Regions from separate parts of the Agarivorans sp. QJM3NY_33 genome, predicted to be linked through region 1. Evidence: predicted binding sites of a transcription regulator. Region 1 holds the regulator's gene; each other region holds the start of a gene.
What was found. The regulator MetJ, encoded in region 1, represses methionine synthesis genes. The targets are predictions, from matches to a motif close to TAGACGTCTAGACGTCTA.

Region 2: the regulator MetJ is predicted to act here: its motif matches at 2,101-2,118, upstream of metE (5-methyltetrahydropteroyltriglutamate--homocysteine S-methyltransferase).
Region 3: the regulator MetJ is predicted to act here: its motif matches at 1,720-1,737, upstream of metF (methylenetetrahydrofolate reductase).

Annotation. Positions count from the first base shown of each region.
Region 1 covers NZ_CP194039.2:4,469,171-4,472,452, forward strand. The annotation lists gene metL (bifunctional aspartate kinase/homoserine dehydrogenase II) at 1-246, opposite strand, end outside; gene metB (cystathionine gamma-synthase) at 267-1,433, opposite strand; gene metJ (met regulon transcriptional regulator MetJ) at 1,587-1,886, shown strand; gene ACRRSY_RS20170 (PEP-CTERM sorting domain-containing protein) at 1,991-2,356, opposite strand; gene ACRRSY_RS20175 (ISAs1 family transposase) at 2,369-3,282, opposite strand, start outside.
Region 2 covers NZ_CP194039.2:933,092-936,373, forward strand. The annotation lists gene ACRRSY_RS04185 (GGDEF domain-containing protein) at 1-819, opposite strand, end outside; gene ACRRSY_RS04190 (LysR substrate-binding domain-containing protein) at 913-1,848, opposite strand; gene metE (5-methyltetrahydropteroyltriglutamate--homocysteine S-methyltransferase) at 2,132-3,282, shown strand, end outside.
Region 3 covers NZ_CP194039.2:520,019-523,300, reverse strand. The annotation lists gene ACRRSY_RS02295 (hypothetical protein) at 1-646, shown strand, start outside; gene metF (methylenetetrahydrofolate reductase) at 799-1,704, opposite strand; gene greB (transcription elongation factor GreB) at 1,839-2,336, opposite strand; gene ACRRSY_RS02280 (Tex family protein) at 2,590-3,282, shown strand, end outside.

The DNA of each region.
Region 1 (3,282 bases):
ATCTTTAACTAGCTGCGCCTGAAACTGAATCAAAGCAGCTAAGGCTTCCGCAGCGGCATTATCGGCTTGTTTCGCCAAATCAATGATATTCAACAAACGATTGGTGGTTTTACCCGCAGCCGATACCACAATGAGATCTTGCGCTTGCGAATGCTGCGCAACAATACCCGCCACTCGTTTGAAACAGCTGGCGTCAGCGAGGCTACTGCCACCAAATTTATGGACATGTCTATTAACTACCGACATGAAGTTCTCCTGTACACCTTTTAGCCAACCGAAAGATTGGCAAATGCCTGCTGTAAATCATTCACTAAATCTTCAGCTTCTTCTAAACCAACCGATACCCGTAACAATTGCGCCGATATTCCCGCTTCGGCCAATGCCTCAGACGACATTGCCGCGTGGGTCATAGTTGCAGGATGAGCGATTAAACTCTCTACTCCGCCCAAAGACTCAGCCAAAGAAAACAACTGTAAGCCTTTCAAAAATTTCACCATTTGAGTTTCATCTAACGCAACTTCAAAGCTTAACATAGCACCAAAGCCAGATTGTTGTTGTTGGGCTAACGCATGACCGGGGTGCTCTGCTAAGCCGGGATAATAAATCGCAGACACCAAAGGCTGCTGCTGCAGGCATTGAACAATAGTTTGAGCATTGTGTTGGTGAACATTCATCCGTGCTTTCAGAGTTCTTAAGCCCCGCAGAGTTAAATAGGAATCAAAGGCTGAGCCTGTTAAACCTAGACAATTCGCCCACCAGCTCAAGCTTTCTGCCAATAACTCAGTTTTTGCCACAACCATACCCGCCACCACATCAGAGTGACCATTAATATACTTAGTCGCCGAATGCACCACAATATCGGCCCCCAGTAAAATTGGATTCTGTAATACAGGCGACAAAAACGTATTATCCACAACTACCAAAGCCTCCACAGCATGCGCTTGTTGAGCTATTTTTTGAATATCCACAATCCGCAATAACGGGTTGCTGGGAGTTTCTAACCAAATTAACTTTGGTTGCTTGGCGAGGGCGGTTTGCAAGCTCTCGCTATCATTTTGATCGATAAACTCGACTTCAAAGGCCTGCTTCTTCGCCAAACTGTCAAACAGGCGATAACTTCCGCCATAACAATCGTGCGGTGCGATCAACAAATCGCCAGGCGCTAACAAAGCGGTCACTAAATGAACGGCCGACATGCCGGTATTGGTGATCACCGCCCCTGCACCATGCTCTAGGTTGGCAATCGCATCGGCTAATATTTGACGGGTTGGATTACCAGAGCGACTGTAGTCAAACTGCCGCTTTTGCTTAAAATCGGCGAAACTATAATTACTCGACAAATAAATTGGCGGAACCACCGCTCCGTGTTGGCTATCACTCTCAATACCACTGCGAACCGCAATGGTGGCGGCGTGAAGATCTTTTAATGACATGTGTTCACTGACTCCCTTTAATTATGCTGCCACTTTACCACTCCCCGTAAAGACGTCAACACTTCTAGACGTCTAAATGTCTTTGCTCTTGGATTGCTAAGTGGCTTTTCCCCCGTTACAATAGGGTTTCTTTGGTTTGGTGTGTATTCAAGTATGTCGACAGATTGGAATGGTGAGTGGATCAGCCCTTATGCTGAACACGGAAAAAAAAGCGAACAAGTAAAAAAAATAACGGTATCAATACCTTTAAAAGTATTGAAAATACTGACCGATGAGCGTACCCGTAGACAAATTAACAATCTACGACACGCCACCAACAGCGAGTTGCTCTGCGAAGCATTTTTACACGCTTACACTGGGCAACCCCTGCCCGATGATGCCGATCTACAAAAAGATAGACCCGACCCGGCCTTAGAAAAAGCCACCGAAGCTGAATTGGATAAAGAAGATTAAGATTTTGCAAAGCCGCTCATTGAGCGGCTTTTTTGTTAAATACTAGACAAACACTTTTGAATAAGCTCACTTATCTTGCAGGAACAACCGCCCACGGCAGAGAGTTAAGCTCTTGCTTGTACTTTATATGACTTTTTATTTCGTCTAAACATACATAAGCCAGCAATACCAAATGCCGCAAGAAATATCGTGGATGGCTCTGGAACAGATGAAACACTAATGTTATCGAAACTTTGACCGAGTCTGTTATTAAACAAGCCAACTTGTCCTTGGCTGTACAAACTGCTGGTTAAGGTAGTGACCAAAGTACCATTCACAAATGCTGAGTAGGTATCTCCGAACACATCGATTTTTAAATGAATATCACTTTTAGATGGGAATAATGCACCAGAATGCTTTAAAACTGGTGAATTGCCACCATTTACGAATTCGTGCCAGTAAACCCCGGTACCTCCACAGGGCGGGAGCATACTTTGATGGATTTATAACCCAAAGAAGACTCGTGCCCGATAATCGTCGCTCCATCCCGCTTTCTTCAACTTCACTTTGTGACTTGGCGCTCCACAATCGCATTGTTTGAGCATGTTCATCACAAAACGTCTAAATAGAGCTATGTTTTCCACCGCTCCGTCTAAAGTAATGCGAGAGTTATCCTCTTTAAAAACAACATCTAATACGTAATGCTGGCTGTTTTCAATTCGCCAATGCTGACGAATATAGTGGCCTAACAATTTGTGATTCGGTGACATTGAGCTTATGTAATACGAGGTATCTACAGTGCCTTTCCCATTTATCACGCGGTGGCGTTCCACTGCTATGATGCTTCTTACCGTTGGCCATTTCTTTGCTAACTCTTCGGGCAACTTGGCCTTTAGTTGAAAGACGTATCGCTCTTCGCTACGACCATGGTGTTTTTCTTTAATTTCAGTGACGACCTTCTCTTTACCAGCATCAAAGACGGCTTGAAACTGCTCAACAACAGCCGCTCTCAACTTTGGTTGGTTGTTTTTTACTTGAACGACAACATGAGCCTTCTTTTCTGCGATTTTCTCTAGTGTATCGCGCTGACAATGTAGAGCATCAACGGTGACAACACTGCCTTTTACGTTAATAACATCAAGCATTTGGCGCACAACGCTAATCTCGCCGTTCTTGTTCGCTGTCGGTTTCTGACTCAGAACGAGACCACGTTCAGTATCATAGGCTGTAACCAATTGTAATGCTGTTTTCTTGTTATTTCGGTACGAGCCACGCAGTACTTTTCCGTCAAATGCGATGATGGCTCTGTTTTGACTCGTTCGCTGCTCGTTAATCCACAGAGCTAATGCCTCAAGCAAAGACTCCGCGACAACAGAACGCAAAATGCGTGCAATCGTGTGTCGTCTTGGGATCCCGT
Region 2 (3,282 bases), 1.5 Mb from region 1:
CAGCTGTTCACTGACGTGGTAGGCTTGGCTAAAATCTGTGTTTGGCAAAAGAATTAGAAATTCTTCTCCGCCAAAGCGAAATACTTGATCGCTGACTCGTACATTGTTTTGTAAATAAGTGGCAAACCAAACCAAAACTTTATCCCCAACATTATGGCCATGTTGATCATTCACTTGTTTAAAGAAATCGATATCTAACATGATGATACTACTGACAACATTGTTATGTTTGTAGTGTTGTTTTGCGACTAGTAGTTCCTCGTATAGGGCGCGGCGGTTATAGCAGCGAGTCAGGGTATCCTTAAAGGCGAGTTCTTTTAATTCGGTGTTTTGTTTCATTAGTAACCGAGCTAAACCCCAAGCAAAAAAATGTGACACGATTACGCTAAGGCTAAAGCGCTGGGCGATATGGCTGCCCAAGTGCTGAAAGCTTAATCCAATAGCTGCGAGACTGAGCGCCATAACGAGACGCTCGGCCAGTTTTAAGGGCAGGCGAACAAAGCAAGCTAGAATTAATGGCGGAACAAAAAACTCACCATGCATTTCGGGAAGAATTAAGGCCAGCAGTACTGGTGGAATCGCTAATAATAGAAACCAGAAATCGGCGACTTTATAATCTTGAGAGTTGGGCCGAGTGAGCATTAAGTAAACCGATGCCAGCAGAGTAGACATGCAAGGGAGAATGATGATCCCAAACAAAAAGTTATTATAGAAAATATGATGGACAGAAAAATACACGCAGGGAAACAGCCCTGCCACGTGCATCATTAGACTTATTTTCTTTTCTGGAAAATTCGCGGGAGCCCATTGAGATAACATCAGGTTAACGGTCCCTTCTTGGTTGTTGGTTAATCCTTACTGAATAACCATACTACCTTCTAACTGTAAACTTAACTTGTCACTTTAGTCAAATTATTGATTATATTTTTTTGACATTACCCTCACCGTTCTGATACTCGGTAATAATTTGCAGGTTTGCTGTTGTAATAATTGTAAAAATGCTTGTAAGGCTGGGGCGTTTCTCAGGCTTAATGGGTAAGCTGCGTACATTGGTCGCCATAAGGCTTGCTGCAATGGCAGGGCACATATTAACCGTTGTTTTACATAGTGATCAACGGCCCAATAAGGCATCGCGGCAATGCCCATGTCAGCGGCTACCATTTGCACTAACATCGCTGGATTATCGGCGTGTTTACGGTGTTTCATCTGAAGATTCTCGGGCGTTAAAACGAAGTTGTATATGTCTAAACGTTGCGGATTTACTGGGTAACTGATTAGTGTATGTGGACAGAGATCAGCGGCGCTAAGCTCAGTTTTACTGCTGAGTGGATGAGTTAATGGGCAAATGATGACCATTTCATATTCGAATAGAGGTTGGTAGTGGATGTCCTCCTGCGGTGAAACTTGAGAGGTCAGCAATAAATCAGTTTCGCCTTGCTGTAATAGCGGCAACCCATCGTAGTTTAGGTCTTGGCAAAGGTTACTTACAACCTCTGGCCAAGCTTGTTTAAATTGTTGCAGGCTTGGTAATAACCATTGGAAACAAGCATGGCAATCAACGCTGATGTTGAGCCTGCTTGAATGCTGGTTGCCGCTAATTAATGTTTGTTCTAGCTGGCCTATAAGGGGCAAAACCTGTTCGGCGAGCGCCAGCACTTGCTTGCCGGGTTCGGTTAATTGTATCGCTTGTCTTTTCCTAAGTAGTAAGTGGACGCCAAGCTTTTGTTCCAAACCCTTGAGTTGATGAGAGAGAGCCGATTCACTAACAAATAGTTTGGCTGCGGCGCTTTTCATCGAAGGGCTGCTGGCAAGGGCTTGTAGGCTACGTAAGTGTTTAATTTCTAACATAAGTTCAACAGAGTACCAGTGCTATTAGCGATTAAGTCGCAAGCTTAGGAGCTTGGACTTTGCTTGTATAGTTAGCGGCGATTTTAGTTTCCTTAAATTGAATTAAATTCATTTTAAATGCTCTTGATGTTAAATCATGGCTGTATACGTAGTCCTAACTTCCATTTTATGCTTTCTAAATTGAATTTAATTCATTTTTGTTTGAATACTTTGCAATTGTAATTGGCGGCTTCGCTTGCCAGTATGGAGCTGTATACATCTAGACGGCTAAAAGGATTGGTTTATGACTATCACACATATTTTGGGTTACCCCCGTATTGGTAAACAGCGTCAGTTGAAGTTTGCCTTAGAGGCATATTGGCGGGGGGAATCTTCGCAACAGCAGTTACTGGAAGTGGGGCGGCAGATCCGCCAACAAAATTGGCAAGCTCAGCGAGACAGTGGTCAAGCTTGGGTGACCGTTGGTGATTTTGCTTGGTATGACCAAGTGTTGAATACTTCCTTATTATTAGGGAATCTACCACAGCGCCATCGCTCTGCTGAACTAAATTTAGACACGATGTTTGCTATTGCCCGTGGTCAACAAGGTTGCGGGTGCAACCATGCAGCATCGGACATGAGTAAGTGGTTTAATACCAATTATCACTATATTGTGCCGGAGTTTTCTGCCAATAGTGAGTTTAGTTTGCAATGGTCACAATTATTTGACGAAATTAAAGAAGCCTTGGCTTTAGGTCATAAAGTGAAACCTGTGTTACTAGGGCCGGTGTCCTATCTATATTTGGGGCGCAATGATGTAGCCTGCAGTGAGCCATTCGAGCGGGTCACTTTGCTACCGAAATTAATCCAGGTCTATCAGCAGATCTTGCAAGGTATCGCCGCGCTGGGGGTTGAATGGGTGCAGCTAGACGAGCCTATCTTAGGTTTAGAATTAGAAGCGCAGTGGCAAGATGCTTTATTGCAGGCCTACAACAGCCGTTTAAGTCCCTGTAACTTATTATTAACTAGTTATTTTGACGATATCTTAAGTAATACAGGGCTGATTAAGCAGCTGGCGGTAGATGGTTTACATCTCGACTTAAGTGCTAGCGCTGAACAGCTTGAACCAATATTGAGTGATTTTCCCGAGAACTGGGTATTGTCGGCTGGCGTGATCAATGGTCGTAATGTATGGCGAGCCAACTTACCCGTCTTAGCTGAGCGCTTGGCAGCGGCCAAGCAACAATTGGGGGAGCGTTTATGGTTGGCCAGCTCCTGTTCGCTGTTGCATAGTCCGATTGATTTGAATGCTGAAACCGAGTTAGCCGAAGCAAAGCCTCGCTTGGCCTTTGCCGAGCAAAAGTTAGAGGAATTGCAATGCTTGGCTGCCGTGATTGATGGGGATGCAGCGGCTCAGCTTAAAGCTCAGCAATATAGCGCTGCGGTGCAGGCGCA
Region 3 (3,282 bases), 1.1 Mb from region 1:
GAGTACAGAAGTATATTTAAAACACCGAGATAACTTCGAAGGCTACCCAATCAAACCGGATAGCTTAATGATCCCGCTCTGCTTAGCGCTATTGGTAATTGGCTTGCACTTTGGTTTACCAGACTTAAGCATTATTTTAATCATCACCTGTCTTGCTCCTTTAGCAGCACTCGCCTTTAATCAAGGTACATCGCGCACTAGCGTTCGTCAGTTCATTAATCACAAACTGCCCAATGTCGGCGGTCAGTTTCTGCTGTTTCTTGCTGCAGGGGTATTTTCGGCAGGCATCAAAGGGATCCTGTTAGCCTATCCAGACACAATCAACCTCGCAAATTTTAGCTTTACAACCCCCGTATTTGCGACAGTATTGGCGCTGATGATTATTGCTGGCATCCTCGGTATTCATCCGGTGATTAGCATTTCGCTGGCCAGTCCCTTATTACTGCCGTTGGAGCCAAGCCCCAGCCAACTGGGTTTTTTGTTCCTAAGCTCTTGGGCCATTTCAACTGGTAGCAGCCCTCTATCGGGAGTGGGCCTCACCATGACCGGCCGTTATCATTGTTCGAGCCGGCGAATTTTGCAAAATAATTGGTACTATGCATTGGTGATGTGGTTACTCAGCGTGGCGATGAGCACCCTATTATAAATACAGTCAGCATTATTTCTCCGAGCGGGATGATAAAGGTCTGATGATTCTCCATGCCCCTCAGCCCATTTAACAACCACCCATACGGAAAGTTTGGTCAAGCTCAAGTAGTCTGCTCGCGCCGCTGGGGACTGCTGTTGGTAGCCGCTAGACTAACAAGCCACCGTCTGAAGCTCGGGCCTGACCCCCAAAGTATGACAAATCGCATAAGAAAGTTCGGAGCGATTGAGGGTATAAAAGTGGAAATCCTTGACCCCTTCACGCGACAAGACTTTCACCATTTCGATAGCCACGCTCGCCCCCACCAGATTACGAGTCATCTGATCATGCTCTAAACCTGCAAACTGTTTATGTAACCACTGTGGCACCTTCACGTTGGCAAAAGAAGCAAACTTCTTCAAAGTATTATAATTAGAGACAGGTAAAATTCCCGGGACAATTTCGCCCTCAATACCTATCGCTGCACAACGGTCACGAAAGCGCAAATAACTTTCAACATCAAAGAAAAATTGCGTAATAGCCCGATTAGCACCCGCATCCATTTTTCGCTTTAAAGCTAACAAGTCTGCCTGCGCACTCTTTGCCTCAGGATGCATTTCAGGATAAGCCGCTACCGAAATATCAAACTCAGCCTCTTCCCTCAATAAACTGACCAGGTCACTCGCATACATCTCGGGTTTGGCCGCTCCGACCGGTAAATCACCGCGCAGCGCAACAATATCCCGGATCCCACTTTGCCAATAATCGCGAGCAATTTGCCGTAATTCTTCAGGGGTAGAATCAACACAGGTAAGATGAGGCGCGGCAGCTAAACCAGTTCTGTCTTTAATCGCCTTAATCACCTTATGGGTGCGATCACGAGTCCCTGAATTCGCGCCATAAGTGACCGAGACAAACTTCGGTTTTAGAGTGTGCAAACGCTCGATAGAAGCCCAAAGCGTTTGCTCCATGGTTTCGGTGGTTGGCGGGAAAAACTCAAAAGACACGTTAATATCACGATTAAGTTCGCTTAAGCTTTGATTGAGTGATTCAATTTGTTGTGCGTGATGAAATCCCATTAACCTTCTCCATAAAAGACATTTAGACGTCTATACCGCTAAATATGAAGAAAAGTTTCTATATAGTCAATCAGCTCATGTTATTACTTGCTTTAAATGAAAATAATTCAACATCAGCAAATTAGGCTCAGTGCTCAAGATCCATCCTCGTACTCTTCAAATGCTTGATATTGAATCGCCGTCACCCACCATTCCTTGATGCCTGCAGGAGTATTCACAAATACATCGTCATCCACTTGTTTGCCAATTAAAGCACGCGCCATCGGTGAATCGATGGTGATATAACCCAGCTTTGGATCAATCTCGTCAGTGCCAACAATTCGATAACGTACCTTATCCCCATCCTCATTTTCTAAGGCGACCCAAGCCCCAAAATAGACCTTGCCGTTTTGTTGCGGAGAATGATCAATAATTTGCAGTACATCTAAACGTTTATTTAGGAAACGCAAACGAGAGTCGATACGGCGTAACTCTCGCTTCCCTTCTTTATATTCAGCATTCTCCGAGCGGTCACCCAAGGCGGCGGCCTCAGAGACGGCTTGAGTCACCTCCGGACGTTTTATCTTCCACAAGTATTTCAACTCTTGGTCGAGTTTATGCCAACCGGCACGAGTTATTAAATTACTTTTCATAACATCCAGGCCTCTAAGCGCAGTTTGTCTTTGGTGATTAAATTTATAGCTGTTGGTTATTGATTTAGACTGAAAGCCGATCGAATGCGCGCCCTATAAATCAAGCACCGAACTTGCTAGGCGGTTCGACCTTGCGAGCAGAGCTTATGCCAATTACTAGCCGAGACCAATTTATACTTGAAGCAAAAACAGAACGCCATATGATAGTGGCCATTATCTGCCGCCTTGCGGCTCTCTCAATGTAAGCAAGCATATGTCAACACTAGAACAACAAATTGCCGCCGATATTCAGGCGAAGCCAGCGCAGGTCAGTGCTGCGATTCAATTACTAGACGAAGGCTCCACCGTTCCTTTCATTGCCCGCTACCGAAAAGAAGCCACCGGAGGTTTAGACGATGGTCAACTGCGATTATTGGAACAGCGTTTAACTTACCTGCGCGACTTGCAACAACGACGCAGCAGCATTCTAAAATCGATTCATGAACAAGAAAAACTGACCCCGCAACTCGAACAGCTAATTATGAGAGCCAACACCAAAACTGAGCTCGAAGATCTTTATCTGCCTTACAAGCCAAAGCGCCGAACCAAAGGACAAATTGCCATTGAAGCGGGTTTAGAGCCACTGGCAGAGCAACTATTAGCTCAACCCGATACCGCCCCCGAGCAACTTGCCACGGCCTACTTCAATCCACAAGCAGGCTTCCACGACAGTAAAACCGTCCTCGATGGTGCCAAGTTTATTCTCATGGAACGTTTTGCCGTTCAAGCACCACTGCTTGCATCACTCCGCCAATTATTACAAGCACAAGGCTTAGTGAGTACAACGGTCATTGAAGGACAGCAGCAAACAGGCCAAAAATTCCAAGACTACTTCGATTACCAAGAAGCGCTCAGTAAAGTTCCTTCCCACCGCGCCTTAGCGATTTTACGCGGCCGCAACGAAGGC